DNA from 3 places in the Variovorax cryoconiti genome. Region 1 is predicted to be linked to each of the others. Evidence: predicted binding sites of a transcription regulator. Region 1 holds the regulator's gene; each other region holds the start of a gene.
What was found. Region 1 encodes FNR, which switches genes on or off when oxygen is low (the NO sensors DNR and NnrR bind a similar motif). Its sites were predicted from a motif close to TTGATNNNNATCAA; they were not measured.

Region 1 (9,965 bases):
ATGACCGGCGGCGGAACCCCCGCACTGGGTGCGCCCAACCTGTCGGACCGCATCTGGCTGCACGGCTACGGGCAGGACGCGATCATCTCGATCATCAACACCGGCAAGACCAACCAGATGCCGGCCCAGCAGGAGCGGCTGACCGAGGCGCAGATCCACGTGCTGGCCTCCTACGTCTGGGGCCTGTCGAACGCCCCGCAGACGGCGTCGCGCTGAGCGCGGCCGTCCAGCGTCTGCCTTCATGGCCGCCTCCCCACGACCCGCACCAGCGCCCGCACCGGCATCCGCCACGCCGCGCAAGGTGATTCCCATCGCCCCGGCAGAGGGCGAGGGCGTCGGCCTCTACGAAGCGCACAAGAAGATCTATGCGCGCAGCATCCAGGGCGTGTTCGCGCGCTGGCGCTGGGCCATGGTGTTCATCACGCAGATCGTGTTCTACGGGCTGCCGTGGATCGACTGGGGCGAGCGGCAGATGGTGTTGTTCGACCTGGCCGCGCGGCGCTTCTACATCTTCGGGCTGGTGCTCTATCCGCAGGACCTGATCTACCTCACAGGGCTGCTCATCATCTCGGCGCTGTCGCTCTTTCTCTTCACCGCCGTGGCGGGCCGCCTGTGGTGCGGCTACGCCTGCCCGCAGACGGTCTACACCGAAATCTTCATGTGGGTCGAAGAGAAGATCGAGGGCGCCCGCAGCGCGCGCATGCGGCTGGACAAGGGCGCGCTGTCGATGGAGAAGGGCGTCAAGAAAACCTTCAAGCACGTGGTGTGGCTGGGCATCGCGATGTGGACCGGCTTCACCTTCGTCGGCTACTTCACGCCCATCCGTGACCTCGGCATGGCCTTCCTGCAGACGCAGATGGGCTCGTGGGAGGTGTTCTGGGCCTTCTTCTACGGCTTCGCGACCTATGGCAACGCGGGTTTCATGCGCGAGCAGGTCTGCAAGTACATGTGCCCGTACGCGCGCTTCCAGAGCGCGATGTTCGACCGCGACACGCTCATCGTCAGCTACGACACCGCCCGCGGCGAGCCGCGCGGCGCCCGCGGCAAGCAGCACGAGCGCAATGGCCTGGGCGACTGCATCGACTGCACGCTGTGCGTGCAGGTATGCCCGACCGGCATCGACATCCGCGACGGCCTGCAGTACGAATGCATCGGCTGCGGCCTGTGCGTGGACGCTTGCAACACCGTGATGGACAAGATGGACTACCCGCGCGGCCTGATCCGCTACGCCACGCAGAACGGCCTGGCCGCGCGCTGGTCGGCGCGCCAGGTGGTGGCGCGCGTGATCCGCCCGCGCGTGCTCGTCTACACGGGCGTGCTGGCGGCGCTGTGCATCGGCCTGCTCGCGAGCCTGGTGGTGCGCACGCCGCTGAAGGTCGACGTGGTGCGCGACCGCGCTTCGCTTGCGCGCATCGTCGAGGGCGGCATGCTGGAGAACGTGTACCGCCTGCAGGTCATGAACGCGACGGAAAGGCCGCAGCGCTATGCCATTGCGGCCAGCGGCCTCGAAGGCCTCACGGTCGCCGCTGGCGATTCGGTCGAGGTCCAGCCTGCCGAATCGCGCTGGGTCGCGGTGCGCCTGCAGCTGCCGTACGGTGCCGCGCCCTCGGGCTCGCACCCCGTGTATTTCGACGTGCGGGCGGCCGACGGCGGCGCCCACGTGTCGGAGAAGGCCATCTTTCTCGTTCCGCGCTGAACTACAGGAGACAAACCCATGAATGCCCTTGCATCGAAGACACCCGCCGAGCCAGCCGAGCCATGGTGGAAGTTCCCGCTCGTCTGGATGGTGATCGCCGGCCCGGCGATCGTCGTGGTGGCCGGGTTCGCCACGCTGTGGCTGGCCATCCGCACGCCCGACCCGGTGGTGTCTGCGGACTACTACCGCCAGGGCATCGAGATCAACAAGACGCTGGCCGACAAGAAGCTGATGCCGGCCCAGGCAGGACGCAACCATGCCGCCACGCCCAGCGACGACGTGCCCTTGCCCAAGCGCTGAGACGGCCGCGATGAAACGCCGCATTCGCCGCCTGGCCTGGATCCTCTGGCCCTCGTTCCTGCTGGCCTGCGTGGTCGAGATGCTGGTGTTCGCCATGGTCGACCCGAGCGACGTGCACTGGCGCGGCGAGCCGCTGCCGCTGTCGCGCCAGGGGCTCTACACCGCGAGCTTCTTCGTCTTCTGGCTGTTGGCGATGGGCTCGAGCGCGCTGACCGCGCTGCTCGCGATGTCGCGGCGCGAGGTCAACACGCCGGCGCGTTGACCAACCGGCGCAGCTTGTCGGCGTCGACGATGCGCACATGGCGCTGCTGCACCGCGACGATGCCGTCCTCGACGAACTTCGACAGCGTGCGGCTCACCGTCTCGAGCTTGAGGCCAAGGTAGCTGCCGATCTCCTCGCGCGTCATGCGCAGCACCAGCTCCGACTGCGAGAAGCCGCGCGCGTGCAGGCGCTGCACCAGGTTCAGCAGGAAGGCCGCGAGACGCTCCTCGGCACGCATGCTGCCCAGCAGCAACATCACGCCGTGCTCGCGCACGATCTCGCGGCTCATGATCTGGTGCACATGCCGCTGCAGAGCCGTCACCTCGCGCGAGAGTTCCTCGATGCGGTCGAAGGGCATCACGCAGACTTCCGCGTCTTCCAGTGCCACCGCGTCGCAGGTGTGGTGGTCGTTCACGATGCCGTCCAGGCCGATGATTTCGCCCGCCATCTGGAAGCCGGTGACCTGGTCGCGGCCGTCCTCCGAGGTCACGCGGGTCTTGAAGACGCCGGTGCGGATGGCGTAGAGCGAGGTGAAGCGCTCGCCGTTGTGGAACAAGGTCTCGCGCCGCTTCACCTTGCGGCGCGTGGCGACGATCTCGTCGATGCGCTTCAGGTCGGCGGGCTGCAGGCCGATCGGCATGCACAGCTCGCGCAGGTTGCAGTTGGAACAGGCGACTTTGATGGTTTCGGGGGTCATGGGCTGCGGGCGAGGCAGGCGGGGAGGGCGCTGCCGACGCGTCGGTGGTTTGAGGGAATTGTTCGCGAGCCGTGGGTGCGCAGGCTTGACGGGCGTCAATGAAGAAGGGCCCGGTTGGCGGCACAGTCGACGAGCCCTCCGCGCCCCATCACCATGCCATCCACCCTCCTTACCGAATCCGCCGCGCCGAGCCGGCTGCAGTTGGTTCCCCCGTCTGCCGCACCCGCCGCACCCACCATGACGCCGGCGACCCTGAAGCGCTTCGATGTTGCCGGCCCGCGCTACACCTCGTACCCGACCGCGGACCGCTTTGTCGAAGCCTTCGGCAGCGACGACTACGCGCAGGCGCTGCGCCAGCGCCGCATGGGCACCAGCGCCCGGGCGCTGCCGCTGTCGCTCTACGTGCACGTGCCGTTCTGCGCGTCGCTGTGCTATTTCTGCGCCTGCAACAAGATCGTCACCAAGCACCACGAGCGCGCCGACGACTACCTGCGCTATCTGGCGCGCGAGGTCGATTTGCAGGTGGCGCAACTCGGGCGTGGCGCGCTGGTGAGCCAGCTGCACCTGGGGGGCGGTACGCCGACCTTCCTGGACGACGCCAGCCTCGGCCGCCTCATGGACATCCTGCGCAGCGCCTTCGTGCTGGCGCCCGACGGCGAGTACTCGATCGAGATCGACCCGCGCACCATCGACGAGGGCCGGCTCGAGAAGCTGGCGGCGATGGGCTTCAACCGCCTGAGCTTCGGCGTGCAGGACTTCGACCCTGCGGTGCAGAAGGCGGTGCACCGCATCCAGCCTGCGGCGCAGGTGTTCGACCTGATGGCGGCGGCGCGGCGTCTTGGCTTCATGTCCATCAACGTCGACCTGATCTACGGCCTGCCGAAGCAGACCGCCGCCTCCTTCGACCGCACGCTGGCGCAGATCTGCGACCTGCGGCCCGACCGCATCGCGCTCTATGCCTATGCCCACCTGCCGGAGCGCTTCAAGCCGCAGCGCCGCATCGAGGCGGCCGAGCTGCCCGACGCGGCGACCAAGGTCGACATGCTGTCGCGCTCGATCGCCGCACTCACCGCGGCCGGCTATGTCTACATCGGCATGGACCATTTCGCGCTGCCGACCGACGCGCTGGCCATCGCCAAGCGGCAGGGCCGGTTGCACCGCAACTTCCAGGGCTACAGCACGCAGCCTGACTGCGACCTGGTGGCGCTGGGCGTGTCAGCCATCGGCCGCGTCGGCGCCACCTACAGCCAGAACGCGAAGACGCTGGAGGAGTACTACGACCTGCTCGACCAGGGTCGCCTGCCGGTGGTGCGCGGCCTGGCGCTGTCGCGCGACGACGTGCTGCGGCGCTCGGTGATCATGGCGTTGATGTGCCAGGGGCAGGTGAACTTCGAGTCGATCGCGCTGGCGCACCTGATCGACTTCCGCCGGCACTTCGCCGCCGAGCTCGAAGCACTCGAGCCGCTGGCCGCGCAGGGTCTGGTGACCCTCGGCGAGCACGAGATCGAGGTGACGCCGACCGGCTGGTTCTTCGTGCGTGCCATCGCGATGGTGTTCGACCGCTACCTGCAGGCCGACCGCAACCGCACGCGCTTTTCAAGAATCATCTAGGTCCGCCATGCAGACCGCCCTTGTCGGCACCGCACTCCTGATGGGCCTGGCCGGCGGGCCGCATTGCGTCGCCATGTGCGGTGCGGCGTGCGCCGGCGTGATCCGCATCGTGCGGCCGCCGCCGGGCGGCGGGGTGGCGGCGCTGCCCGCGGCCACCCCGACCGTGCCGGCCGCACTCGCTTTCCACGCAGGCCGCGCGGCCGGCTATGCGCTCGGCGGCGCCATCGCCGCCATCGCCGTGCAGAGCCTGGCGCTGGCCAGCGAGCAGGTCGCTGCGCTTCGGCCACTGTGGCTGCTGATGCACGTCTTCGTGTTCGCGTGGGGGCTCGTGCTGGCCGTGTCGGGCCGGCAGCCGCTGTGGACGCATGGTGTGGGCCGATGGCTGGCGCGTGGGCTCAAGCCGCTGGCCGGCTCGTCGTGGCGCGTGCTGGCCACGGGCGCGCTCTGGGTCGGCATGCCCTGCGGGTTGTTGTACTCCGCGCTGATGCTCGCCGCGCTCGGCAACGGGCCGCTGGAGGGCGCGGCCGTCATGGCCGCCTTCGCGCTCGGCAGCAGCGTATGGCTCTTGCTGGCCCCCTGGCTGTGGCGGCACCTGCGCAACGGCATCGGCCCCGTGCGCCGCGAAGGGGGCACGCGCATCGCGGGCGCCTTGCTCGCGGCCGTGGCGCTGCAGGCCGTGTGGCATGACCTGAGCCAGCAGATCGCGATCTGGTGCGTCTAGGCGCCGACGTCGCTCGGTGGGTACAAACCCGCTGAGGCGCTGCGGGGCGGGTCCGTACATTGGTCGTCCTTTTCGAGGAGACACGACCCATGAGACTTTCTTTCATCCGCACGGTGGCTGCGGCCCTTGCGGTCTGTGCCATCGGTGCCGCATCGGCGCAGGACATCAAGGAGCGCACCCTCAAGCTCGGCCTGCAGAACCCCAAGGGCCATCCGGCCGTCATGGGCGCGGAGAAGTTCGCCGAGATCGTCGCCGCCCAATCGGGCGGAAAGATCAAGGTGACCCTGTTCCCCGGCGGCGTGCTGGGCGGCGACGCGCAGACGGTGTCGGCGGTGCAGGGCGGCACGGTCGAGATGACGGTGCTCAATTCGGGCATCCTGGCCGCGCAGGTCAAGGAGTTCGCGATCTACGACTTTCCCTTCCTGTTCGCCAATGCGCGCGAGGTCGATGCGGTGGTCGACGGCCCGTTCGGGACGGCTCTGCACGCCAAGCTGGCAGACCGGGGCATCATCGGGCTGGCGTACTGGGAGCTGGGTTTTCGCGACCTGACCAACAGCAGGCGCCCCATCCGCAAGGTGGAGGACATCGCGGGCCTCAAGCTGCGCGTGATCCCGAACCCGATCAACATCGACTGGGTCAAGGCGCTCGACGCCAACCCGACACCCCTGGCTTTTCCGGAGCTGTACGCCGCGCTCGAGCAGCGTGCGGTCGATGGGCAGGAGAACCCGGTCAGCGTGATCCTCGCCAACAAGTTCGCCGAGGTGCAGAAGCACCTGGCGCTGACCCATCACCAGTACAACCCGCAGTCGGTGATCGTGAGCAAAAAGCTGTGGGACGCCATGAGTGCGGCCGAGCGGCAGATCCTCCAGGGCGCGGCGACCGAGGCCGGCCGCTACCAGCGCACCGTGTCGCGCGAGCTTGCCGCCACCCAGCTCGATGCACTCAAGAAGGCCGGCATGCAGGTCACCGAACTGCCGACGGACGAGCAGGCCAAGCTGCAGGCGAAGATCAGGCCGGTGATCGCGAAGTACAGCGCGAGCGTGGGCGAGACGACGCTCAAGGACCTCGAGGCCGAGCTCGCCAAGCTGCGCAAGTAAGGCGTCAGGCGGCGCGCTTCTTCAGCAGCGGCGACGCGCCGCTGGCCTGCGCGAGCTGGCGCGTGGTGTCGAGCAGCGCCGGCGCCAGGGCAACCATCCGCTCTTCGGTCAGCCGCACCATCGGGCCGGCGATGGTGACCACGCCGATGACGCTGCCGTCGGGCGTCTGGATGGGCGCCGCCATGGCCGTCATCGCAGGCGCGAACACCTCCACGATCATGCTGTAGCCGCGCTGGCGGGCCGCCTTGAGATAGCCCAGCAGCGCCTTCACCGAGGTGACGGCGCGCGGGCCGAAATCCTCCGGCCGGCCGAAGCCCTGGGCCGCGACCAGTTCGAGCGCCTGCTCGTCACGCATCGTCGACAGCCACGCATGGCCGGCCGAACTGCACGACAGGTTGACCGACAGCCCCATGTCGGGGTCGTAGCGCAACCCGCGCGTCGCGCCCTGCGACTTGGCGACGAAGGTGAGGGCGTCGCCGTCGACCACCGCGAGCCGCACCAGCTCGCCCGATTCGGCGGCCAGCCGGTCGAGCAGCGGCTGCGCGACATCGACGATGCCGCTGGAACTCAGAAAGCCGAGGCCGAGCGACACCAGTTTGATCGTCAGCATGTAGTCGCCGTGGCTCTGGTCCTGCCGCACATAGCCGCAGCGGACCAGTTCCGCGAGCAGCCGGTGCGTGGCGCTCAGGGGCATCTCGAGCTCGGAGGCGAGGATGGACAGCGCCTTGCCTTGCGGGTGGGCGGCCAGGTGCTCCAGGACTTTGAAGCTGCGCTCGAGGATGCTGCTCATCGCGAATGGTCGTGTCGGTGCTCGGGGAGATCAGACGCGACTCTAGCAAAAAATCGCAAAGGGTTTCCACTATGGAAACAGTTTCCACTAAATCCTACGATTCGTCCGGTTGCCGAACCCGGCGTCGGCCTTTCGTCCGAACAACGTCCACATTGCGCCCGAATCCGCGAGGAGACCTCCATGAGAAAAACCACCCGCCTGCTGGCCGCCGCCGGCCTGTCCGTCCTGATGGCCTTGCCGGCCTTCGCGCAGCAGGAGCGCGTCATCCGCTTCGGCCACCTCAACAACGCCGACCACCCGGTGAGCTTCGGCGTGAAGCGCTTCGCCGAATTGCTCGCAGCCAAGAGCGGCGGCAAGATGAAGGTGCAGGAATTCCCGGCCTCGCAGCTGGGCAACGAGATGCAGCAGCAGTCGGCGCTGCAGGGCGGCGTGCAGCAGATGTCGGCCCCGGCGACCACCTCGCTCGCCGGCATCGTGAAGGAGTTCGGCCTGGTCGACTTCCCCTTCGCCGTGAACAGCTTCGCGCAGGCCGATGCACTGCTCGACGGCCCGCTGGGCCAGGCGCTGATCGCCAAGCTGCCCGAGAAGGGCCTGGTCGCGCTCGGCTACTGGGACCTGGGCTTTCGCAACGTCACCAACAGCAAGCGGCCGATCACCAAGCCAGAAGATCTCGACGGGCTCAAGATCCGCGTGATTCCCAACCCGGTGTTCCTGGAGACCTTCAAGGCTTTCAAGGCGAACCCGGTGCCCATGCCCTTCGCCGAGCTGTACGGCGCGCTGGAGGCCAAGGCGGTCGACGGGCAGGAGAACCCGTACGCGGTCATCCTGTCGAACAAGTTCTTCGAGGTGCAGAAGTTCGTGAGCGCCACGAACCACGTCTACGCCGCGAACATCGTGCTGGTGAGCAAGAAGTTCTGGGACTCGCTCACGCCGGCCGAGCAGAAGATGATGAACGACGCCGCCAACGAGGCACGCGGCTACCAGCGCCAGGTCAGCCGCGCCGCCGCCCAGCGCGCCGTGGGCGACCTGCAGGCCAAGGGTCTGCAGTACAACGAACTGGCGCCCGCCGAGCAGGCGCGCATGCGCCAGATCGCCAAGCCGGTCACCGAGAAGTTCGCCGCCAGCTACGACCCGGCGATCGTCAAGCTCTACAACGACGAGCTGGCGCGCATCCGCAGGTGACCCGAACGAGCGCACACACACCCGACACCCCATGAAGATCCTCGTCCTCCACGGCCCCAACCTCAACCTGTTCGGGCGCCGCGAACCCCACATCTACGGCACCACGACGCTGGCGCAGATCAACGAACGCCTGGAACGCCTGGCCGGCGAACTCGAGGTTGAGCTGGCCATCCTGCAGTCGAACCACGAAGGCGCGCTGGTCGACTTCCTGCACGAGCACATCGACATCGCCCAGGGCGCGCTGGTGAACCCGGCCGGCCTCACGCAGCACGGCGTGCCGCTGCACGACGCGATCAAGGCGATGCCCTTTCCGACCATCGAGGTGCACATGTCGAACATCGCGGCGCGCGAGGCGTGGCGTGCGCATTCGATCATCTCGCCCGCGGTCAAGGCGACCATCCAGGGGCTGGGACCAGTGTCGTACCTGGCGGCGCTGCGTGCGCTGGTCGACACGCTCCGCGCGACGGCCTGACCCCCATCGAGGAAGCCCATGAACCGATGGATCGACGGCGCTTGCCGCGGCATCGAGGCGGTGATCGCCTTCATGCTGGCGGTGATGGTCGTGCTCGTCTTCGGCAACGTCGTGCTGCGCTACGGCTTCAACTCCGGCATCACGGTGTCCGAGGAGGTGTCGCGCTGGCTCTTCATCTGGATGACCTTCCTGGGCGCCGTGGTGGCGCTGCGCGAGCACGGCCATCTGGGCGTCGACATGGTGGTGCAGCGCCTGCCGCGGGGCGGCAAGAAGGCCTGCCTGCTGTTCGGCCATGTCGTGATGCTCTACATCGTCTGGCTGCTGTTCCAGGGCAGCGTCGCGCAGGCCCGCATCAACTGGGACGTGACCGCGCCGACCACGGGCGCATCGATGGCGATCGTCTATGCGTCTGGCATCGTGTTCGCCGTGCTGGCCGGGCTGATCCTGCTGCTCGACCTCTACCGCATGTTGAGCGGCCAGCTGGCCGACGACGAGCTGGTGATGGTGCAGGAATCGGAAGAAGCCGTGCAGCTGCAGCAGATCCTCGGTGAGGTCTCCGCACAATCCGCGTCGCCGACGGCGCAGCGCAAGGTGTCCCCATGACCATTCTCGTTTTCGTCGGCGCGCTGCTGCTCGCCATGGCGATCGGCATCCCGATCGCGTTCTCGCTGCTGGCGAGCGGCGTCGCGCTCATGTGGCACCTCGACCTGTTCGACGCGCAGATCCTGGCGCAGAACGTGATCGGCGGCGCCGACAGCTTCCCGCTGCTGGCGGTGCCTTTCTTCATGCTGGCCGGCGAGATCATGAACGCCGGCGGCTTGTCCAAGCGCATCGTCGACTTCGCGCTCGCGCTGGTCGGCCATGTGAAGGGCGGGCTGGGCTACGTGACGATCATGGCGGGCTGCCTGCTGTCGGCACTGTCGGGTTCGGCGGTGGCCGATGCCGCCGCGCTGACGGCGCTGCTGCTGCCGATGATGGTGAGCGCGGGCCACGACAAGGCGCGCGCCGGCGGGCTCATCGCGGCCACGGGCGTGATCGGGCCGGTCATCCCGCCGAGCATCGGGCTGGTGATCTTCGGCGTGGCGGCCAACGTGTCGATCTCCAAGCTGTTCCTCGCGGCCATCGTGCCGGGCCTGC
Region 2 (9,965 bases), on a different contig from region 1:
CGCCAGCGCGCCGGCCGCACCCGCGCATGGCGAGGCGGGACACGACCACGACCACGCACATGACGAGGCCGGCGGCGACGGGCACGACCATGGCCCGCTGCCCGCGTTGCCACGCATCATCGCTGCGCTGGTCGTCGCGGTGCTGGCCGAGCTGGGCCACCTGCTGCTGCCCGAGACCACCGTGGGCCGCATCGGCGGCATGGTGCTCGCGGCGCTGGCCATCGCGCTGGCCGGCACCGGCATCTACCGCAGCGGCCTCAAGTCGCTGCTGCGCGGCAAGCTGGGCATCGACGCGCTGATGGCGGTAGCGGTCACCGGCGCCTTCCTCATCGGCCAGTGGCCGGAGGCGGCGATGGTCATGGCACTCTACGCCGTGGCCGAATTCATCGAACACAAGGCGGCCGACCGCGCGCGCAACGCCATCGGCGGCCTGATGGCGCTGGCGCCGGACGAAGCCGAGGTGCGTGGCGCCGACGGTGCCTGGCAGCGCGTGGCGGCACGCAGCGTCGCGGTCGATGCGGTGGTGCGCATCCGCCCCGGCGAGCGCGTGCCGCTCGACGGCGTGGTGACCGCCGGCAGCAGCGCGGTCGACCAGGCGAGCGTCACCGGCGAAAGCATCCCGGTGGACAAGGCCGTCGGCGATGCGATCTTTGCCGCCACGGTCAACCAGACCGGCGAGCTCGAGATGCGCGTGACCGCGGCGGCCGGGCACACCACGCTCGATCGCATCATCGAATCGGTCGAGCAAGCCCAGGCCTCGCGCGCGCCCACCCAGCGCTTCGTCGAGCGCTTCGCCGCGGTCTACACGCCGACCGTGTTCGCCCTGGCCCTCGCAGTGGCCGTGCTGCCGCCGCTGCTGCTCGACTGGGCCTGGTTGGACGCGATCTACAAGGCGCTGGTGCTGCTGGTCATCGCCTGCCCCTGCGCGCTGGTGATCTCGACGCCGGTGACGGTGGTGAGCGGCCTCACCGCCGCGGCGCGGCGCGGCATCCTGATCAAGGGCGGCACGCACCTCGAGGGCGCGCGCAAGCTGCGCGCGGTGGCGCTCGACAAGACCGGCACGCTGACCGAAGGCAAGCCCGCGCTGGTCGCCTTTCAGGCCTGGGGCGATGCGGACGAGGCGCAGGCACGCAGCGCCGCGGGCAGCCTCGCTGCGCGCTCCGACCACCCCGTCTCGAAGGCAATCGCGGCGGGCATCGATCTGCCACGCGAGGACGTGGCGGACGTGCGTGCCCTGGCCGGGCGCGGCACCGAAGGCCGCATCGGCGGACGCACGCTGGTGCTCGGCAACCTGCGGCTGATCGACGAGCGCGGCCTGCGCAGCGATGCGCTGGTGCAGGCCTTGGCGGAACACGAACGGCAAGGCCGCACGGTGACGCTGCTGGCCGACGAACACGCCGTGCTCGGCCTCTTCGCGGTGGCCGACACCGTCAAACCCGGTTCGCGCCAGGCCGTGGCAGACTTGAAGGCGCTGGGCGTGACACCCGTGATGCTGACCGGCGACAACGCCCTCACCGCCCGCGCGGTGGCCGATGCCGCCGGCATCGACGACGCGCGTGGCGACCTGCTGCCCGAGGACAAGCTCCAGGCCGTGCAGGCCATGCGCCAGCGCTACGGCATGACCGGCATGACCGGCGACGGCATCAACGATGCACCCGCGCTGGCGCAGGCCGACATCGGCTTCGCGATGGGCGCCGCCGGCACCGACATCGCGATGGAAGCGGCTGACGTGGTGATCATGAACGACGACCTCGGCCGCATCGCCGAGACCATCCGCCTGTCGCGCCGCACGCACACGGTGCTGTGGCAGAACATCTCGCTCGCGCTGGGCATCAAGGTGGTGTTCTTCGCACTCGCCGTGGCCGGCAGCGCGACCATGTGGATGGCGGTGTTCGCGGACATGGGGGCCAGCCTGCTGGTGGTGGCGAACGGCTTGAGGCTGCTGCGCGCCCGGCTCTAGAATCGCCCCATGCGTCTGCTGGTGCTCGTTCTTGCCATCGTCCTGCTGCCCCTGCGCGGCTGGCTGGGTGACGCCATGATGCTCGCGCCGGTGCAGCAGGCCACGGTCGGCCACGCGATGCATGCCATGGCGGACGGCGCCGTGACGACACTCACAGCGCACACACTGCACACCACGCCCTCGGCCGACGCTCACGACATGCATGCAGCCCATGCCGCAATGGACCTCGATGCCACGCACGACGCACCCGACAGCGGCCATGGCGCGCACACCACCTGCGACACCTGCCAGTTCTGCCATTCCGTCGCGGTGACGGCCTGGCCCGAGGTGCCCATGCCGGCCGCAGCGCCGGCCCATGCGCCGGTCGCCGGCGTCATGCGCTTCGCCAGCGCCGAAGCGGTCCCAGGCTTCAAGCCGCCCATTTCCTGATCTCCCTGCCAGTAGTCCGTCCGCAGTTCGCCCGTTGGAGGTGGCATGCGGCCGTTTCCTCGCTCGTGGAGATCCACCGTGACCCTTGTTCATCGCCCCTTCCGGGGCCGGCCGCGCCGTTCTGACGGCGGCCTTCGTCTTCCTTTCACGCATCGTGCGGCGGCCGCCGCGCTTGCGCTCGTTCTGGCCGCTTGCGCGAGCGTCTCGCCCGACGGTGGCGAGCGCGACGTGCAGGCGCTCGTCGCGCGCAACCCCATCGTCGGCGACGCCACGCCACGCCGCGCACCCGACGACGCCAGCCGGCAGACCGTCGACGCGCTGCTGCTGCAGCCGATCGACGCGCAGGCCGCCGTGCGCATCGCACTGGCCAACGGCCCGCGCATGCAGGAGGCCTTCGCGACGCTGCAGCTGAGCGACGCCGACCGCGCGCTGGCCGCGTCGCTGCCCAACCCGGTGTTCGCCTTCGGCCGTCTGCGAGAAGGGCGCGAACTGGAGCTGGACCGCGCGCTGAGCTTCAACGTGCTGGGCCTGCTCACCCTGCCCTGGCAGGCCCGCTGGGCCGGCCAGCGCCACGAGGTCGCCAAGCTGCAGGCAGCGCAGAGCGTGCTGCAACTGGCCGCCGACACCCGCCGCGCCTGGGTGCGCGCGGTGGCGACGCAGCAGGCGGTGATCTACCTGCGCGACGCCAAGGCCGCGGCCGAAGCCGGTGCCGACCTGGCGCAGCGCATGGCGCAGGTCGGCAACTGGAGCGCGCTGCAGCGCACGCGCGAACAGCTGTTGCTGGCCGACGCGTCCGCGCAACTGGCACGCGCCGAACAAGCCGCGCTCGCCAGCCGCGAACAGCTCACCCGCCTGATGGGCCTGACCGACGCGCAATCGACGTACCGCCTGCCCGACCGTCTGCCGCCGCTACCGGCGTCGATGCCCACGCTGACGGACGTGCAGGCGAGCGCGCTGCGCGACCGGCTTGACGTGCGTGCCGTGCAGGCGCAGGCCTCGGCCACCGCCGATTCGCTCGGCCTCACGAAGGCCACGCGCTTCGTCGATGCGCTGGAGATCGGGGCGGTGCGCAACACCACCTTCGAGAACGACGCCGACGGCGGTCGAAGCACGCAGCGCGGTGTCGAGCTGGCGCTGCCGATCCCGCTCTTCGACTGGGGACTGGCGCGCAACGCCCGCGCCGAGGCGCTCTACGGCCAGTCGGCCGCCCGCGTGCGCGCCACCGGCCTGCAGGCCGCGAGCGAGGCGCGCGAAGCCTACGGCGGCTGGCGCAGCGCGTGGGCCGTGGCGCACCGTTACCAGACCGAGGTGCTGCCGCTTCGCCGGACGGTCAACGACGAGATGCTGCTGCGCTACAACGGCATGCTCGCGAGCGTGTGGGAACTGCTCGCCGAGACGCGCGCCAGCATGCTTGCGGTGAACGCGGCCATGGACGCGCAGCGCGACTTCTGGCTGGCCGACACCGACCTGCAACTCGCGCTCACCGGCAGTTCGCCCGCAGGCCTGAGCGCCTTGCAAAGCGCCGGCGACAGCGCCGCCGCCACCTCTGCAGGAGCCCACTGATGGACCGCCGCCACTTCTTCACCGGCGCGGCCACGGCGGTCGCTGCCGCCAGCGTCAGCCGCGTCGCGCTCGCCGCGCTGCCCGACGCGCACACGCAGTCGTCGACCGCCACCGCCGCGCCGCTGCTGCCGCCTGATGGCCGCCCCTACAACCCGGTCGTCACGCTCAACGGCTGGACGCTGCCCTGGCGCATGAACGGCAACGTCAAGGAATTCCACCTGGTCGCCGAACCGGTCGTGCGTGAGATGGCGCCGGGCTTCAAGGTCAACATGTGGGGCTACAACGGCCAGTCGCCCGGCCCGACCATCGAGGTGGTCGAGGGCGACCGCGTGCGCATCTTCGTGACCAACAAGCTGCCCGAGCACACGACCGTGCACTGGCACGGCCAGCGCCTGCCCAACGGCATGGACGGCGTCGGCGGCATCACGCAGCCGCAGATCCCGCCGGGCAAGACCTTCGTCTACGAGTTCGTCGCGCGCCGGCCCGGCACCTTCATGTACCACCCGCATGCGGACGAGATGACGCAGATGGCGATGGGCATGATGGGCTTCTGGGTGACGCACCCGAAGGCGCGGCATCCGCTGATCGCCGAGGTGCAGCGCGACTTCTGCTTCCTGCTTGGCAGCTTCGACGTCGAACCCGGCAGTGCGACGCCCAAGGTCAACACCATGACCGACTTCAACACCTGGGCCTTCAACAGCCGCGTGTTCCCCGGCATCGACTCGCTCAACGTGCGCCGCGGCGACCGGGTGCGCATCCGCGTGGGCAACCTCACGATGACGAACCACCCGATCCACCTGCACGGCCACGAGTTCGAGGTGACCGGCACCGACGGCGGCCCGGTGCCGAAGACGGCACGCTGGCCCGAGGTGACGACCGACGTGGCGGTCGGCCAGATGCGCCAGGTCGAGTTCATCGCCGACGAGGAAGGCGACTGGGCGCTGCACTGCCACAAGAGCCATCACACGATGGGGCCGATGGGCCACGACGTGCCGACCATGATCGGCGTCGACCACCGCGGCATCGCCGAGAAGATCCAGAAGCTGGTGCCCGACTACATGGTGATGGGCGACAAGGGCATGGCCGACATGGGCGCGATGGAGATGCCGCTGCCCGACAACACCTTGCCGATGATGGCCGGCCAGGGCCCCTTCGGCCCCGCCGAGATGGGCGGCATGTTCACGCTGCTGAAGGTGCGACGCGACCAGCGGCCCGGCGACTACCGCGACCCCGGCTGGTTCAGGCACCCGGCCGGCACGGTGGCGCGCGCGGTGCCCGGGGACAGCGCGCCGCCCGCAACGTCGCCGGCTGTGCCGCCCTCCGTGGGAGCTCCTGACGCCAGCGTGCGCAAGCCCTCCGGCCATGGCGGCCACGCGCATTGAACCCTCCTCACTTCTTCTCGAAAGATTCCACATGAAGCTCTTCCGAACCCTCGTCGCCAGTGCCCTGCTCGCAGCGCCGGCCTTTGTCCTGGCGCATGAAGCGCACACGCCCCGTGCCGCGCAGGCCGCGCTGCCGCCCGAACAGCAGGCCTGGGGCATCGCCGGCGAAGCCCGGGCCGTGCGCCGCACCATCGACATCGCCATGACCGACGACATGCGCTTTACCCCATCGGTGATCGAACTGCGCGAAGGCGACACCGTTCGCCTGCGCCTGCGCAACCGCGGCAAGGAACTGCACGAACTGGTGCTCGGCACCCGCGCGACCATCGACGCGCACGCCGAGCAAATGAAGAAGCACCCGACCATGGAGCACGACGACCCGTGGATGGCGCATGTGAAAGCCGGCCGCACGGGCGAGCTGGTGTGGCGCTTCAACCGTCCCGGCGACTTCGACTTCGCCTGCCTGGTCGGCGACCACTACGAACTCGGCATGGCCGGGCGCGTGCGTGTGCTGCCCGCCCGATGAACCCGCCGATCGATAGGGAGTCCCTCATGAAAAGACGCACACTTCTGCGCCATACGCCCTTCGCCCCGCTCGCCTTCGGCCTGGCCACCCTGCCCCTCGCCGCCTTCGCCCAGGCGCCGTTGCCCCTGGTCGACGGCGAGGTGCGCAAGGTCGACACCGAGCAGCAGAAGATCACGCTGCGCCATGGCGAGATTCCCAACATCGACATGAGCCCGATGACGATGGTGTTCCGCGTGAAGGAGCCCGCCCTGCTCACGCAGGTTCAGGCGGGCGACAAGGTGCGGTTCACCGCCGACAAGGTCGACGGCGCGCTCACGGTGATGACGATCGAGCCGGCGAACTGAGCCTCAAGCCGCGGCGCCCCTGCGGCCGAAGCGCTGCGGGTCGAAGGGCGCCAGCGGCGTCTCCGGCGTCTGGCCGGCGAGCAGCTGCGCCGCCAGCCGGCCGGTGCGGGCCGAACCGCCCAGCCCGACATGGCCGTGGCCGAAGGCCAGCACCACGTCGGGCGTCGCAGCCGCCGGCCCGATGCAGGGCAGGCCGTCGGGCATGCTCGGCCGATGGCCCAACCAGTGGCGCACGCCGGCGACCTGTACGTCGCGCGGCAAGGCAGGGAACATCGAGCGCAGGTGGCGATACAGGATGTCGGCACGGCGCCAGTCGGGCGCCGCATCGAGCCCGCCGATCTCCACCTGGCCCGCGGCGCGCAGGCCGCCGTCCATCCAGTGCGCGATCAACTTGCCATCGGCCGCCATCATCGGCGTGCGCGGACCGACCCCGGGCGCGCCGACCATCACGTGGTAGCCGCGCTCCGACTCCAGCGGCACCGGCGAGCCCGCCGCACGCGCGAGCCCGGCCGAGTGCGCGCCGGCGCAGATGGCCGCCGCGTCGCAGGCGATCTCGCCCTGGTCGGTCCGCACGCCCCGCAGCCGGCCGCCCTCGATGCGGAAGCCCGTGGCGCGCGCCACCACGTGCTGTGCGCCCAGCCGCCCGGTATGGCGCGCGAGTGCCGCCACGTAGGCGCCCGGATCCCGGCAGTGCCCGGCCTCCGCCACGAAGATGCCCAGCGTGTAGCGCTCGTCGAGGTCGGGCTCGTGCGCGCGCAGTTGCGCCGCATCCCACTGCACCCAGCGCACCCCCGTGCGCTCGCGCACGCGCCACCCCAGCGCATCGCCCATGAACTCGGCCTGCGAGCGATAGACGTGCAGCAGCCCGCGGTGTTCGATCAGCTGCGGCACGCCGGCTTCGCGCGCGAGGTGCTGGTGCAGCTGCGGCGCATCGACGAGCAAGGTGCGCAAGGCATCGGCGGTGCGCTGCACCCGTGCCTCGGTCCCCCCCGACAGCAGATAGCGCAGCAGCCAGGGCGCAGCACGCGGCAGGTGGCGCCAGCGCACCGCCAGCGGACCGAGCGGGTCGGCCAGCCAGCCCGGCACCTTGCGCCAGGCGCCCGGCAAGGCCGGCGGCACGACCGAATGGGAGGACAGCCAGCCGGCATTGCCGTAGCTGGTGGCGTGCTCGGCGCCGGGCTCGCCGGGCTCGATCACGGTGACGCGCAGTCCCGCGCGCAGGGCTTCGATGGCGGTTGCACTGCCGACCGCACCGGCGCCGATGACGGCGACATGGCGCCCGGCTTCCGGGGATCGATGGCGCTCTGAATGTTCACGTACCTGCATCACGCCGATCGTACGTGGCGATCGACGATCGAACCGGTGCGCTGAACCTCAGTCGCGCAGGGCACGCACCAGCAGCACGGGCACCGGTGCCAGACGCACGACCTGTTCGGCGTCGCTGCCGATGAGCAGGCGGTCGACCCCGCGCCGGCCGTGCGTGCCGAGCACGATCAGGTCAGCGCCGGACTTCACGGCATGCGCCACGATGCGCTCGGAGACCCGGTCGCCGCAGCACTCGACCAGCACGGTCTCGACCGCGACTGACGTCGCGATCAACCCGGCCTTCGCGGCGTCGAGCAGCGCCTGGCCGGCCGCGAGGAAGTGCGGGCGGATCTCCTGGAGGTAGACCGCCGGGCGCTCGAAGCCATTGACATGTGCAGCGTCGTCGACGATGTGGAGCACCACGAGCGACGCGCCGCAGAGCTGCGCCAGCTGCGCGGCCTCGGTCAGCGCGCGCTGCGAGGTCGTGCTGCCATCGATGGGGACCAGGATCTTTCGGTACATGGCGGAGAACTCGATAGGCCGGGATGCGGCGATGGATGAAGGGGGGGTTCGCCACCACTCTAGGTGCCGCGCCTCGACGCGCCCTTGATGGCGATCAAGTCCACCCGCTCGGCCTCCCGAACCTGGGAGACGGCAACGAGGCTTGCGTCCTGGCCGACCAGTTCTACTTCCACCTCGGCGGCGCCAGGGCCGCACGGTGTGTCGACGGCGTCAGTCGAACGATCCGTTGGCGCGGGCGCAGAACAGCAGCGCCGCGGCATCGCGCGCGGCGATCCACTCCTCGTTGGTCGGCTCCACCGCCACGCCCACGCGGCTGTCGGCGGCAGAGATCCAGGGCGCGTGGCGCGCGTTGGCCGCATCGTCCAGCACCAGACCGAGGTAGCCGAGGGCCGCGCAGATGCGCTCGCGGATCGCCACGCTGTGCTCGCCCACACCCGCCGTGAAGACCAGCAGGTCCAGCCCGCCGAGCACCGCCACCAGCGCGCCGATCTCGCGCACGATGCGGCGGACGTACAGCGCCAGCGCGGCACGCACGCGCTCGCCGACCTCGTCGTCGCGGCCTTCGGCGGCCAGCAGCACACGCGGCTCCGACGAGACGCCCGACACGCCCAGCAGGCCCGACTCGTGGTACAGCAGATGCCCGACCTGCGCCACGGTGCGTTGCTCGACCTCCATCAGGTAGAGCACGACGCCCGGGTCCAGCGCCCCGGTGCGCGTGCCCATCATCACCCCGTCGAGGGCGGAGAAGCCCATCGTCGTGGCAACGCTGCGCAGGCCCTGCATGGCGCACAGGCTCGCGCCGCTGCCCAGATGCGCGACGATCGTTCGGCCACGCGCGCGCTCGCCATGCCGCTCGGGCAAGGCCACCGACAGGTATTCGTACGACAGGCCATGGAAGCCGTAGCGGCGCAGCCCCCGTTCCCACGCGGCGTACGGCAGCGGCAGCATCTGCTCGACGGCGGGCAAGGTGTGGTGGAACGCCGTGTCGAAGCAGGCGACCTGCGGCAGTGCCGGCTCCGACCCCAGCAGCGCGGCCATCGCCTCCAGCGCAAACGGCTGGTGCAGGGGCGCCAGGGGAACGAAGGCCCGCAGGTCGGCCAGCACCGCGGCATCGATGCGCACCGGCGCCGCGTATTGGCTGCCGCCATGCACCACGCGGTGCGCCACCGCCGCCAGCGGGCGGCCGGCCAGCCGAGCGGTCACGCGCTCGCGGATGTGCGCCAGTGCCGCGTGATAGGGCTGCTGTGCGTCGAGGGCGACCGGCACCGGTGCGATGCCGGTCTCACCATAGGTCGGTGCCGGACCACCAACGTCCTGCACCTTGCCGTTCCAGGCCGGCACGCGCGGCAGCGGCGACAGGCCGGCATCGAACAGCGCGAACTTGATGCTCGACGAGCCGCAGTTGAGCACCAGGACCAGGCGGCCCGTCGGCGTCGGGGCATCGGCGGGGTGCCGTGTGTCAGTGACTGCCATGGCCATGCTCGGAAGAAGCCGGTGCGCCGGCTGGCGGCGCCGCATGACTGGCGGCGCCGTGCCGGCCGCGCAGGCGCAACGCATTGCCGACCACCGACGTCGAACTGAGGCTCATGGCCAGCGCCGCCACCATCGGCGAGAGCAGCCAGCCGGTCCACGGATACAGCAGCCCGGCGGCCAGCGGCACGCCCAGGCCGTTGTAGACCAGCGCGAACGCCAGGTTCTGGCGCATGTTGGCGACGGTGGCCTGCGACAGCGCGCGGGCGGCTGCAATGCCGCGCAGGTCGCCCTTGACCAGCGTGAGCTGCGCGCTGTTCATCGCCACGTCGGTGCCGGTGCCCATCGCGATGCCGACGTCGGCACGGGCCAGGGCCGGCGCATCGTTGATGCCGTCGCCGGCCATCGCGACGACACGGCCTTCGCGCTGCAGGCGCTCGACCAGCGCGAGCTTGTCGGCCGGC
Region 3 (9,965 bases), on a different contig from region 1:
TTTCGAGCTGGTCGGCGAGACTGACGAGGTCGGAGGGGCTGAGGGATTTCATGGTTCGGGTCCTGAGCGATGGGGGCAGCGGGGGCCGGTGGGCGCGGCCTTTCACGCTTCGACGATGAGCTCGTTGAGCACCGCGGTCACGCCGGGGGCCGACCAGGCTGCGCCCTGAATGGCGGCGCGCTCGGTCCACGAATGCACGACGCCGCGCAGCGTGACCTCGGATCCGCGTACCCCGACCTGCACGTGATTCGCCTGCCGGTCCGCCTGGCGCGCCAGCGCGTCGTGGATGCTCTTCTCGACATCGTGCGGGTCGAGCCGCGGCCGGATGTGGATGGCGTTGGTGACGCCGGTCACCCCCATCAGGTGGCACACGGCGCTTTCGGCCGCCTGACGCTGGTAGCGCCATTCGACTTCGCCGCCGAGCGTGATCCAGCCGTTGTCAACCAGCACCCGCACCTTGTCCTTCGGAACGAGCACATGCCACATCAGGCCGCGCTCGGCCGCCAGAGCGATGTCGGCGTCGCTGCGCTCGGCATCGGCAGGCAGCTTGACGCGGAGGTCGATGGCCAGCGCCTTGACGCCCCGGACCCGTTGCGCCGCGCGTTCGGCGGCCTCTTTCTCTGCGTGACTGGCCAGCTGACCGGTGAGGGTCACCACACCGTCCTTGACGATCACGCCGACCGTCGTGGCCTGGATGGCCGGGTCCCACTCGAGTTCGGCCATGACGTCATGCTGGAGTTGTGCATCGGCTTTCATACGGTCTCCCGGGGTGTGTCGAAGTGAGGTCGGTCGAATGGCGCGGCTATTCGATGGACAGCGCGCCGCTGGGCAGGTGAACGCGCAGCGGCTTTTCGTCGGCCGTCTCGCGCACGGGTTCTGTCGGTGCTTCGGCGGTGCGCACGAGCAGCACCGGCACCGGCGACAGACGCAGCACGTATTCCGCGCTGCTGCCCAGGACCAGACGGCCGACGCCGCGGCGGCCGTGCGTGCCGATGACGATCACGTCGGCCGGCCAGGTCTTGGCTTCGGACACGGTGAGTTCATGCACGCGACCTTCGACGCTGTCGTAGAGCACCGTCTCGGCCTCCAGGCCGGCGGCGGTGACCTGGGACTTCGCGTCCTCGAGCACCTTGCGGCCGCCGTCGCGCAGGGCGCTCATCCAGTCGCCCGAGTAGCCGGCGTAGGCGTCCATGGCGAGCGCGAAGGACAGGTCGTCCACCACATGGATCAATCGCAGCTTGCCGTTGGTGAGGCGCGCAAGGCGGATGGCTTCTTGCAGACCGCGATCGGACGTCGGACTGCCGTCGACGGGAACCAGGATTCGTTGGTACATAGAGACGCTCCGTGGTGAGGGAAGGCAGCCAGTATGGAAGTCTGGCGTTGCCGAAGGCTTGACGTGCGTCAAGCTCCCGAGGGGGACGAAGCCCAAGGGGGCTGGCGCACACGGGTCCATGTGCAGGCGCATTCCGACAGACAGGGGTGGCCGGTCCGTCGACGATGGTGGTGCCAGCGCACGCCGCGGCGTTCACAACGCTTTTTCTCGAACCCTGGTGCGAGCGCGGAACGACCGTCTCGCCCTCCACCGGAGCCTCGACCATGACCCGTGATGCCATCCTCGTCGCCGCTGTCGGCGATCCCGTCGTCTCCGCCGGCACCCGTGCGGCGCAGCACGACGGCTGCGTTGTCGCCCTGTCGCGGGACGACCATGCCTACGCCAGCGTGCATGAGTGCGCGACGCGTCTTGCCTTCGCAGAGCGCATCGCGGCGCTCAAGGGGCTGGATTTCGGGGGTGAGTATGTTCCTGGAGAGTCCTATGCGCGCCCGCTGTACTTCGTGCCGAACGACACGCTGTCCGACCTGCGCGAGGCGCAGTCACTGGGCATCACGGGGCCGCATGATCTCTTCGGTGGTGTGGTGCCGTATCCCTTCGTATTGACCAAGGCCATCACCCATCCGCTGGTGCGGCCGGATGCGGCGCGCCCCGTCGGCTGGTCGAACGAGTTCGCCGCTCACGTGGCTGGCGCGGTGCTCACGGGCTTCACCGCCTTCTCGCGGGACGACGCATGCGCCGCGGGCGGTGCGCTGCTGCGCCTGGGGGCCGTGCGCATCAAGCCCGTGCGGGCGACGGGTGGGCGCGGGCAGCAAGTCGTGACCGACACAGAGGCATTGCGGCAGTGTCTGGCCGAGATGGACGAGGTCGAACTCAGCGCGCATGGCGTGGTGCTGGAAGAAAATCTCACGGACCCCGTCACCTTCAGCGTCGGGCAGGTCGTTGTGGGCGGGCTCACCGCGACCTACCATGGCACTCAATACCTGACGCGTGACCGGCACGGGAACGAGGTTTACGGCGGGTCGGACCTGTGGCTGGTGCGCGGCGGCTTCGACGCCTTGCTGGCGACCAGGCCGCCCTTCGACGTGCGCCTGGCGATCGACCAGGCCCGGCTCTATCACGACGCGGTGGCCGAGTGCTTTCCCGGATTCTTCACCTCCCGGCTGAACTACGACGTCGCGCGCGGCCGTGGCCCGCTCGGTCAGTGGCGCTCGGGCGTGCTGGAGCAGTCGTGGCGCGTGGGCGGCGCGACGGGCGCCGAACTCGCTGCGCTCGAGCTTTTCCATCGCCATCCGGAGCGCGACCGCGTCCATGCGCGCTGCGTCGAGGTTCACGGCGATCCGGCGCCCCTGCCGCCGGACGCCTTGGTCTATTACCAGGGCGAGGTGCCGGACGTCGGCAGGCTCACCAAGTACACGCTGATCGACCCGGCATGCTGAACACCCGACACAACACCGTCGACATTGCCGTTGACGGCCAACACATTGCCGGCACCCTCGTCGCATCCTCCATGACGGTGCCCGGCGTTCTGCTGGTGCATGGCTGGGACGGCAACCAGGAGCAGTACATCCGCCGCGCGCACCAGATCGCCGCGTTGGGCTGTGTGTGTCTGACCTTCGACCTGCGTGGTCATGCGCGCCATGTCGCACAGCGTCAGGAGGTCACGCGCGAAGACAACCTGCGCGATGTGCTGGCGGCGTACGACGTGCTGGTCAGCCACCCGACCGTCGACCCGGAGTCGATTGCCATCGTGGGCAGCAGCTACGGCGGCTACCTGGGGGCCATCGTGAGCTCGCTGCGGCCGGTGCGCTGGCTGGCGTTGCGTGCGCCGGCGCTCTACCGGGACGGGGACTGGGACGTGCCCAAAGGCAAGCTGGACCGGGACGACTTGGCCACCTACCGTCGCATGCCGGTGGGCGCCGCCGACAACCGCGCGCTCGGGGCCTGTGCGGCCTTCCGTGGGGATGCGCTCATCGTGGAGTCCGAGCACGACAAGACCGTGCCGCATCCGGTGATCGAAAACTACATGGCGGCCTTCAAACGTGTGCGTTCGGTCACCTACCGTGTCATCTCGGACGCCGACCATGCGCTGTCGAAGGAGGAGTGGCGGCAGTCATATGGCATGTTGCTCGTCTCGTGGATGACCGAAATGACCATGGGTGCGCGCGGCCATCCAGCCGCAGGTGGGGGTCGACCCTTGCCGGCCAGGCCGGCGTGAGCGGGGCAATATCACCCGCCAGGGAGCTTGGCAAGGCGACCCGTTGCGGGAATGTGTCACGAAGTGTGTCCTAAACATGGGGGCGCATGGGATGGCGAGGCAGAAGCGCGGAAAAGTCCCTCGGCCTTGGCGAGGTCAGCGGCTACAAACCTGTCATCGAAGATTCACCGGAGGCAGCATGACGGGTTCTGGACGATTGGCATTGAGTGTGAACGAGCTGGAAGAAGGCGAGTTTCACTATGTCTTGCTCGAGGCAGTCACGATGCCTGGTGAGCTGCTCTGTTTCCGCCCCCGTGAAATGGGCGAGCGAAGCCACAACACCCCCATCGACGCGTGGTTCTCCGGTCTGGGCGTCGTGAGACGGCTTGAACAGCGCTGACATTTCGGACGAAATCAGGGTCTCCGGTGCTTAGAATTCGCCTCTCTTCGAAGAGGGAAACGTAAGGCAGCGATGGATGTCGAACTGTTCGTGGCGTTGTTCTGCGTGATCGGTATCGGGTGGCTCACGATCGTGCCGACCTACCGTGGATGGGGACATCTCGAAGAGAAGATGGCTGAGCGTGTCGAGACCACCATCGCCATCCTGGACGAGCCGGATTGACTCTCCGCCCGTGACTGTGCGCTGCCGGTGAATTTGTAGGTCTTTGGACTTATGAGCCGAGTCGCATGGACGAGCAACTGTGTAGGCGGACGTAGGACGCGCAGTCATCTGTGACATTGATCACAGAGGGTTTCTCGAGTTGTCCGCAATGATGCGGACATGTACAAACTCATCGCACTCCTTCTGGGCCCGTTGGCGATGGCCGCGCTGGTCTACAGCTTTGGCTTTGTTGCCATCCTGGTGTGCTTCGCCCTGGCGCTTGCAACGCTTGTGTTCTCCAACGAGCCCGGCGACGAGGAGTCGGCCCGTTTTGCCGCGGCCGAGGGGGCTGGCGAGCCGTCGACCTTTATGGGCGGCTTCTGAGCTGAGCGTACTGCCGCAGAGGCGTCGGCCCGGTCAGGGCACTGCGCATTTCAGGCGTACTGTGGTTGCGGCTGGGCTTCGCTCACGGCTTTGGAACGCGCCGGCACACGGCGCGCATCGACCAGACGCGCTGTGAGCTGGGCGGTCATCTCGACCAGAGCGGCATCGCGCCGGCGCTCTTCTTCGGTCAGGCCCTTGCAAGGTGCATAGAGCGTGCCGTAGTTTCGGCCATCGGCCAGCAGCACCGGAACACGGATGAAGCATCGCTCGAAGGGGCCGAACACCTGCAGGCAGACTGCCAGCACGTAGACATCACCCGTCGCGTCGTCATGGAATCCGCCGCGTGGCGACATGACCGGCGCTGGCTCCATCAGCGATTCATCATGCAGTTCGGCGACGAATGCCGCGTCGGTGCCGTGCTGCTCCTTCAGCAGCGTCAAAACCTTCCGTACCGTTTCGTCGGCCATCGGGTCGCGTGATTGCGGCGTCGTGACCACCAGGTCGCAGGCCGTGACCTCGAACGCGCCGAGGGAGTACTCGAAAGTGAAGGGGTTCGAGGCATCGGACATGGTGGTCATTCGGATTCGGACAGAGGCCTCTATTGAAACCCGAAGAAGCCACAAATGAATACCTTTGTGTTCCTGAAAACGGGCGTATTTCACGCAATATGCCATCGATGCGAACCAAGGTACTCATCGTCGAGCCGTTAGCATTCGCGCATATCCCGCCATGTCGGCGGGGCAGACCACGTGATCGAGCCCCTCATGTCCCCCGAAGCTCCCCAGACGCCGAGTTCATGTCCGCTGTGCGTAGAACTCGTGCAGCACTCGGCCCGCGACACGCCGCCGCATGCGGCCCTTCGACTGTTGAGCGCCAAGCCATGGGCCGAGGCATTGAACAAGCGCGCGGCGGGCGCACTGGAGATCTACGTGTGCCAGGAATGCGGCAAGGAGCGGGTGCGCGACACCAGTCCGACCTATTCGGCGCGGTGGATCTAAGAGATATCCGGCGCGACCGTCGTGCGCTGCGTACGGAGACTGGGCACACCAAGTGTTTGCTCGAATCAGACGCCGAAAATGAAAATGCCCCGCTACGTGAATAGCGGGGCATTCAGTCGCCTTGCGGCTAATTTTGGCTCCTCGACCTGGGCTCGAACCAGGGACCTACGGATTAACAGTCCGGCGCTCTACCAACTGAGCTATCGAGGAACAAGCCTCAGATTATAGCGTGGTTTTTTGGGCCTTTTGAAGAGGGCGGGTGTCGTGCTGCAGAGTTTTCACAACGCGGCCGTGACGGCGAGTCGCAGTGTTCGCGGCGCACCGGGAAAGAGGTACACGTGACCGTACTGGTAAGGCGATTCTTTCCAGTAACGCTTGTCGGCGATGTTCTCGATGCCGAAGGTCCACCGCGTGGCGACGCCGCTGATCTTGGTGTCGTAGCGCAGCGCCGCATCGAAGCGCGTCCATGAAGGCAAGGTGATCGATCCATCCGGCAGAACATTGCGGCGGCCCTCGTGCGACATCTGGCCTTGCAATTCGAGGCCGGGCACGGCGGCGATGCGGTAGGCGGCCTGCGCCCGCAGCACTTGCCGCGGTACGTTGGTCGGGCGCTGGCCATTGATCGCCGTGTCTTCGCTGCCGCTGCGCTTCGCGTCGATCAAGGTCATGCCGCCCGCGAGGCGCCACGGGCCCTGCGTCCAGTCACCGTTGAGTTCGAGGCCGCGGTGTTCGGCCTGGCCGTCGTACTGGCCGGTACATGACGCACCGGTGTTGTTGCAGGTGTCGACGTTGGTCACCGGTCGCGAGATGTCGAAGAACGCGGCTTGCCAGTTGAACGTTCCCACCGTGCCCTTCAACCCCACTTCGCGTTGCCGCGATGTCAGCGCCGGCAGTGCTTCGCCGGCGTTGCTGTACTGCGAGACCTTGTTCGGCACGACCTGCGACTCCACGCCTTCGCCCCAGCTGGCATAGGCCATGAGCCCCGGCTGCAGCGCGTAGCTGACGGCGACCCAGGGCGTCGTGAGGCCGTCCTTGTAGCCGGTGGGGCGCGACCCGTCGGTGCGCACGCTGTCGCGGTCCAGGCGTGTGTGGCGCACGCCCAGCCATGTGGTGAAGCGGTCGTTCCAGCGGATCGCGTCCTGCACCGACAACTCGGTCGAGCGCTCGTCGCGGTTGGTGTTGGCATCGGTCAGCGCCGGGTCGGCCGGCACGATCGCCGTGCCCCACACGTTGCCGGTGCCCACGTAGTTGTAGGCCTGGTCCTGGAAGCGGTTGCGCACGCGGGTCGCGAGCAGGCCCACCGTCAGGTCGTGCCGCACGCTGCCGGTCATCACGTTGCCCTTGAGGCTGAGGTTGCCCGCGGTCTGCGTGCGGCGCTCGTCCTCGCTGCGGAAGTCGTAGACGTCGAAGGTGCCGTCGGAGCAATAGCGGTCGTAGTTGCCTTCGGCGCCGCAGCCGAAGGCGTAGGCCAGCCGGTCGTCGCTTTTCAGTCGCTGCTGCCCGACCTGCGCGCTCCAGCGCCAGTCGGCGTTGATCGCCTGTGTGAAGCGCAGCGTGCCGGTCAGCCCTTCGAACACCGACGGCTGCGACCAGGGCTGGTTGTTGAGGTTGATGCGCGGGTCGACCGGCGCCGGCAGCGTGTTGCCCAGCAGGCTGAAGCCGTTCTGGCTCGGCTGGCGCTTCTTGCTGTATTCGATCTCGGCCTCGAACACCGAGTCGCGCGTGAGGCGCCAATCGGCCGCCAGCGAAAACAGATGACGCTCGCCGTCGAGCGCATAGGTGCGCGGCTTGAGGTCTTCGGCCGCGACGTTCAATCGGTAGCCGAACTGGCGGTCCTCGCCGAAGCGCCCGCCCAGGTCGACCGCACCGAGCACGCTGCCGCGGCCCGACACCTCGGTGCGCACCTCGCGCAGGTCCTGCTCGGTCGGCCGCTTCACGACGTAGTTGACCAGGCCGCCCGGCGCGCTGGTGCCAGCCTGGATGCCGCTGGTGCCGCGCAGGATCTCGATGCGCTCCTTGTTGTCGAGCGGGATCGCCGTCTCGGCGCTGATCGGCAGGCCCTCGCGGCGGTAGTTGAAGCGGTTGTCCAGCACGAAGCCGCGCACCGTCAGGTAGTCCCAGTAGCCGGCCGAGTTGTACGCGTCGGTCACCGACGGGTCGAACTGCGTGAGGTCGGCGAGTCGACGCGCGCCGCTGGCCTGCAGTTGCTGGCTGTCGATCACGGTGGCGGAGATCGGCACGTCTTTGAGCGGCAGGTCGCCGAAGCCGCTGATGTCGGCCTGCGGCGGGGTGCTGCGCGCATCCACGGTGACGGACGGCAGCGTGGCCTCCTGCGCGTGCGCGGCGGCACCGGTCATCGAGAGCAGGGCGGCCGCAACGGCGAGGGCGATGGAAGTGGGACGAGGGGTATGCATGGCGTGTTGGGAGGCGGGGAAAGAAGTCATCGGGATTCAGTGCGCAGCGGCGATGGCAACGCTCAGTCGCGCGGCCGTCGCTTCGGGGTCGTCGGCGGCGATCAGCGCACGCACCATCGCGACCGAGCCGACGCCGGTCGCGAGCACGGCCGGCAGCCGCTCGGCATCGATGCCACCGATGGCGACCTGTGGGTAGCCGCGCAGCAGTCGCGCGTAAGCGTGAAGTCGGGCGATGCCTTGCGGCGCCGTTGTCATCTGCTTGAGCGTGGTCGGGAAGACGGCGCCCATCGCGATGTAGCTCGGGCTCATCGTGTCGGCACGCACCATCTCCGCATAGCCGTGCGTGCTGACGCCCAGCCGCAGGCCTGCCGCGCGAATGCGTCGCAGGTCGTTGGATGCGAGCGCGTCGAGGTCTTCCTGCCCGAGGTGCACGCCATAGGCGCGGGCGGCGATCGCGGCCTGCCAGTGGTCGTTGATGAAGAGCCGTGCGCCGGTGCTTTGTACGGCCTGCACGGCAGCGGCGACTTCGCGGTCGATGGCGTGGGCGTCGGTCGACTTGAAGCGAAGTTGCACCGTCGGCACGCCGGCGCGCGCCATGCGGCCGACCCATGCGGCGTCGGGCAGTACGGCGTAAAGGCCAAGGCGTGCAGGGCAGGGCGCGAAGGCATCGCTGCGCGTACCGGGCGGGAAGGCGCCCATGCCGAAATCGGGGGGCGAATCGGGCCAGGTCTGGGCGTCGAAGCGCCCGGTGCGCACGGTCTGCGCATGCCAGGCGCAGGCCAGGCATTCGGCATCGGCGTCAATGAAGCCGAGCGCCATGCAGGCCTGTTTGGCGGCGCGGTAGACCGGGTGCGCGGAGCGGAATTGCACCGGTGGTGGCGCGACCGTGCCGAAGCGCCCGGCATGCGCGGCGACGATCTCGGCGGCGTGGGGGGTCATGTCGTTCATGCGGTGTCGTGGTGCCAGAAGGGCGTGCCGAGGACCGGCGTGCTGGGTTGCGCGGAGGCCTGTGCGGCCATCGCGCCCGCGCGGTGCGCGCTGCGGCCGGCCTGCACCGCGTCGGCGAAGGCACCGGCCATCGAGACAGGGTCCTGCGCCAGCGCAACGGCGGTGTTGAGCAGCACGCCGTCATAGCCCCACTCCATCACCTGGCAGGCGTGCGAGGGCAGGCCGAGGCCGGCGTCGACCAGCAATGGCACGTCGAGCCGTTCGCGCAGCAACTGCAGCGCGTAGGGGTTGATCGGCCCCCGGCCGGTGCCGATCGGTGCAGCCCAGGGCATGACGGCCTGGCAACCGACGTCGACCAGGCGCTGGCACAGCACCAGGTCGTCGGTGCAGTAGGGCAGCACCTGGAAGCCGTCGCGGATGAGCCGGGCGGCGGCGTCGACCAGGTTCAGCGTGTCGGGCTGCAGCGTGTAGTCGTCGCCGATGAGCTCAAGCTTGATCCATGGGGTGTCGAACAGCTCACGCGCCATCTGTGCGGTCGCGATGACTTCCTGCACGCCGTGGCAGCCGGCGGTGTTGGGCAACACCGGCACGCCGAGTTGCCTGAGCAGGTGCCAGAAGCCGTTGTCCTCATGGCCGCCCGTGCCGGTCACGGCCGTCTGCCGGCGCAGCGATGCGGTGAGCATGGCCGGCCGCGCGCGCCGCACCGCGGCCTCGAGCACGTCGGGCGAGGGATAGCGCGCCGTGCCCAGCAGCAGGCGGCTGGGGAAGGTCTGGCCGTACAGGACCAGCGGGTCGAGGGATGGCGTTGCGTGCATGGGGTCTAGCCTCCGGTCACCGGGCGAATGACCTCGAGCCGGTCGTCGTTCTTCAGCGCGTGCGCGGCGTAGGCCGAGCGCGGCACGAATGCGCGGTTCACCGCCACCGCATAGGGCGGCAGCGCGTTCATCGCGGCCAGCGCATCGGCCACCGTGGCCGGCTCAGGCAAGGCGTGCGGGATGTCGTTGATCAGCACGTGCATGCCATGGCCTCCATCGGCAGGTCGAAGGTCTCGGCCAGCGCCGAGTGCCCGGTGGCCAGGAGGTCCATCGCCATG

Region 2: a site for FNR is predicted at 8,116-8,129, ahead of ACSFA2_RS08610 (universal stress protein). Genes of this name have one in related genera too.
Region 3: a site for FNR is predicted at 1,392-1,405, ahead of ACSFA2_RS20970 (universal stress protein). Genes of this name have one in related genera too.

Annotation. Positions count from the first base shown of each region.
Region 1 is NZ_JBPJZI010000005.1:278,193-288,157, forward strand. It holds gene ccoP (cytochrome-c oxidase, cbb3-type subunit III) at 1-216, shown strand, start outside; gene ccoG (cytochrome c oxidase accessory protein CcoG) at 242-1,696, shown strand; gene ACSFA2_RS15140 (FixH family protein) at 1,715-1,996, shown strand; gene ACSFA2_RS15145 (hypothetical protein) at 2,007-2,258, shown strand; gene fnr (fumarate/nitrate reduction transcriptional regulator Fnr) at 2,239-2,955, opposite strand; gene hemN (oxygen-independent coproporphyrinogen III oxidase) at 3,193-4,566, shown strand; gene ACSFA2_RS15160 (sulfite exporter TauE/SafE family protein) at 4,574-5,287, shown strand; gene ACSFA2_RS15165 (TRAP transporter substrate-binding protein) at 5,377-6,384, shown strand; gene ACSFA2_RS15170 (IclR family transcriptional regulator) at 6,389-7,174, opposite strand; gene ACSFA2_RS15175 (TRAP transporter substrate-binding protein) at 7,355-8,356, shown strand; gene ACSFA2_RS15180 (type II 3-dehydroquinate dehydratase) at 8,388-8,828, shown strand; gene ACSFA2_RS15185 (TRAP transporter small permease) at 8,847-9,431, shown strand; gene ACSFA2_RS15190 (TRAP transporter large permease) at 9,428-9,965, shown strand, end outside.
Region 2 is NZ_JBPJZI010000002.1:817,906-827,870, reverse strand. It holds gene ACSFA2_RS08645 (heavy metal translocating P-type ATPase) at 1-1,960, shown strand, start outside; gene ACSFA2_RS08640 (hypothetical protein) at 1,970-2,389, shown strand; gene ACSFA2_RS08635 (TolC family protein) at 2,468-3,952, shown strand; gene ACSFA2_RS08630 (multicopper oxidase family protein) at 3,952-5,334, shown strand; gene ACSFA2_RS08625 (cupredoxin domain-containing protein) at 5,366-5,860, shown strand; gene ACSFA2_RS08620 (copper-binding protein) at 5,887-6,204, shown strand; gene ACSFA2_RS08615 (NAD(P)/FAD-dependent oxidoreductase) at 6,208-7,530, opposite strand; gene ACSFA2_RS08610 (universal stress protein) at 7,579-8,031, opposite strand; gene ACSFA2_RS08605 (acetate/propionate family kinase) at 8,242-9,504, opposite strand; gene ACSFA2_RS08600 (copper-transporting P-type ATPase) at 9,491-9,965, opposite strand, start outside.
Region 3 is NZ_JBPJZI010000010.1:12,152-22,116, reverse strand. It holds gene ACSFA2_RS20980 (TraR/DksA family transcriptional regulator) at 1-52, opposite strand, end outside; gene ACSFA2_RS20975 (BON domain-containing protein) at 103-756, opposite strand; gene ACSFA2_RS20970 (universal stress protein) at 803-1,333, opposite strand; gene ACSFA2_RS20965 (DUF3182 family protein) at 1,597-2,769, shown strand; gene ACSFA2_RS20960 (alpha/beta hydrolase family protein) at 2,766-3,548, shown strand; gene ACSFA2_RS20955 (hypothetical protein) at 3,727-3,927, shown strand; gene ACSFA2_RS20950 (hypothetical protein) at 4,000-4,149, shown strand; gene ACSFA2_RS20945 (hypothetical protein) at 4,309-4,512, shown strand; gene ACSFA2_RS20940 (hypothetical protein) at 4,563-5,174, opposite strand; gene ACSFA2_RS20935 (hypothetical protein) at 5,277-5,510, shown strand; tRNA gene ACSFA2_RS20930 (tRNA-Asn) at 5,645-5,720, opposite strand; gene ACSFA2_RS20925 (TonB-dependent siderophore receptor) at 5,789-7,924, opposite strand; gene thiE (thiamine phosphate synthase) at 7,961-8,872, opposite strand; gene ACSFA2_RS20915 (thiazole synthase) at 8,869-9,687, opposite strand; gene thiS (sulfur carrier protein ThiS) at 9,693-9,890, opposite strand; gene ACSFA2_RS20905 (FAD-dependent oxidoreductase) at 9,878-9,965, opposite strand, start outside.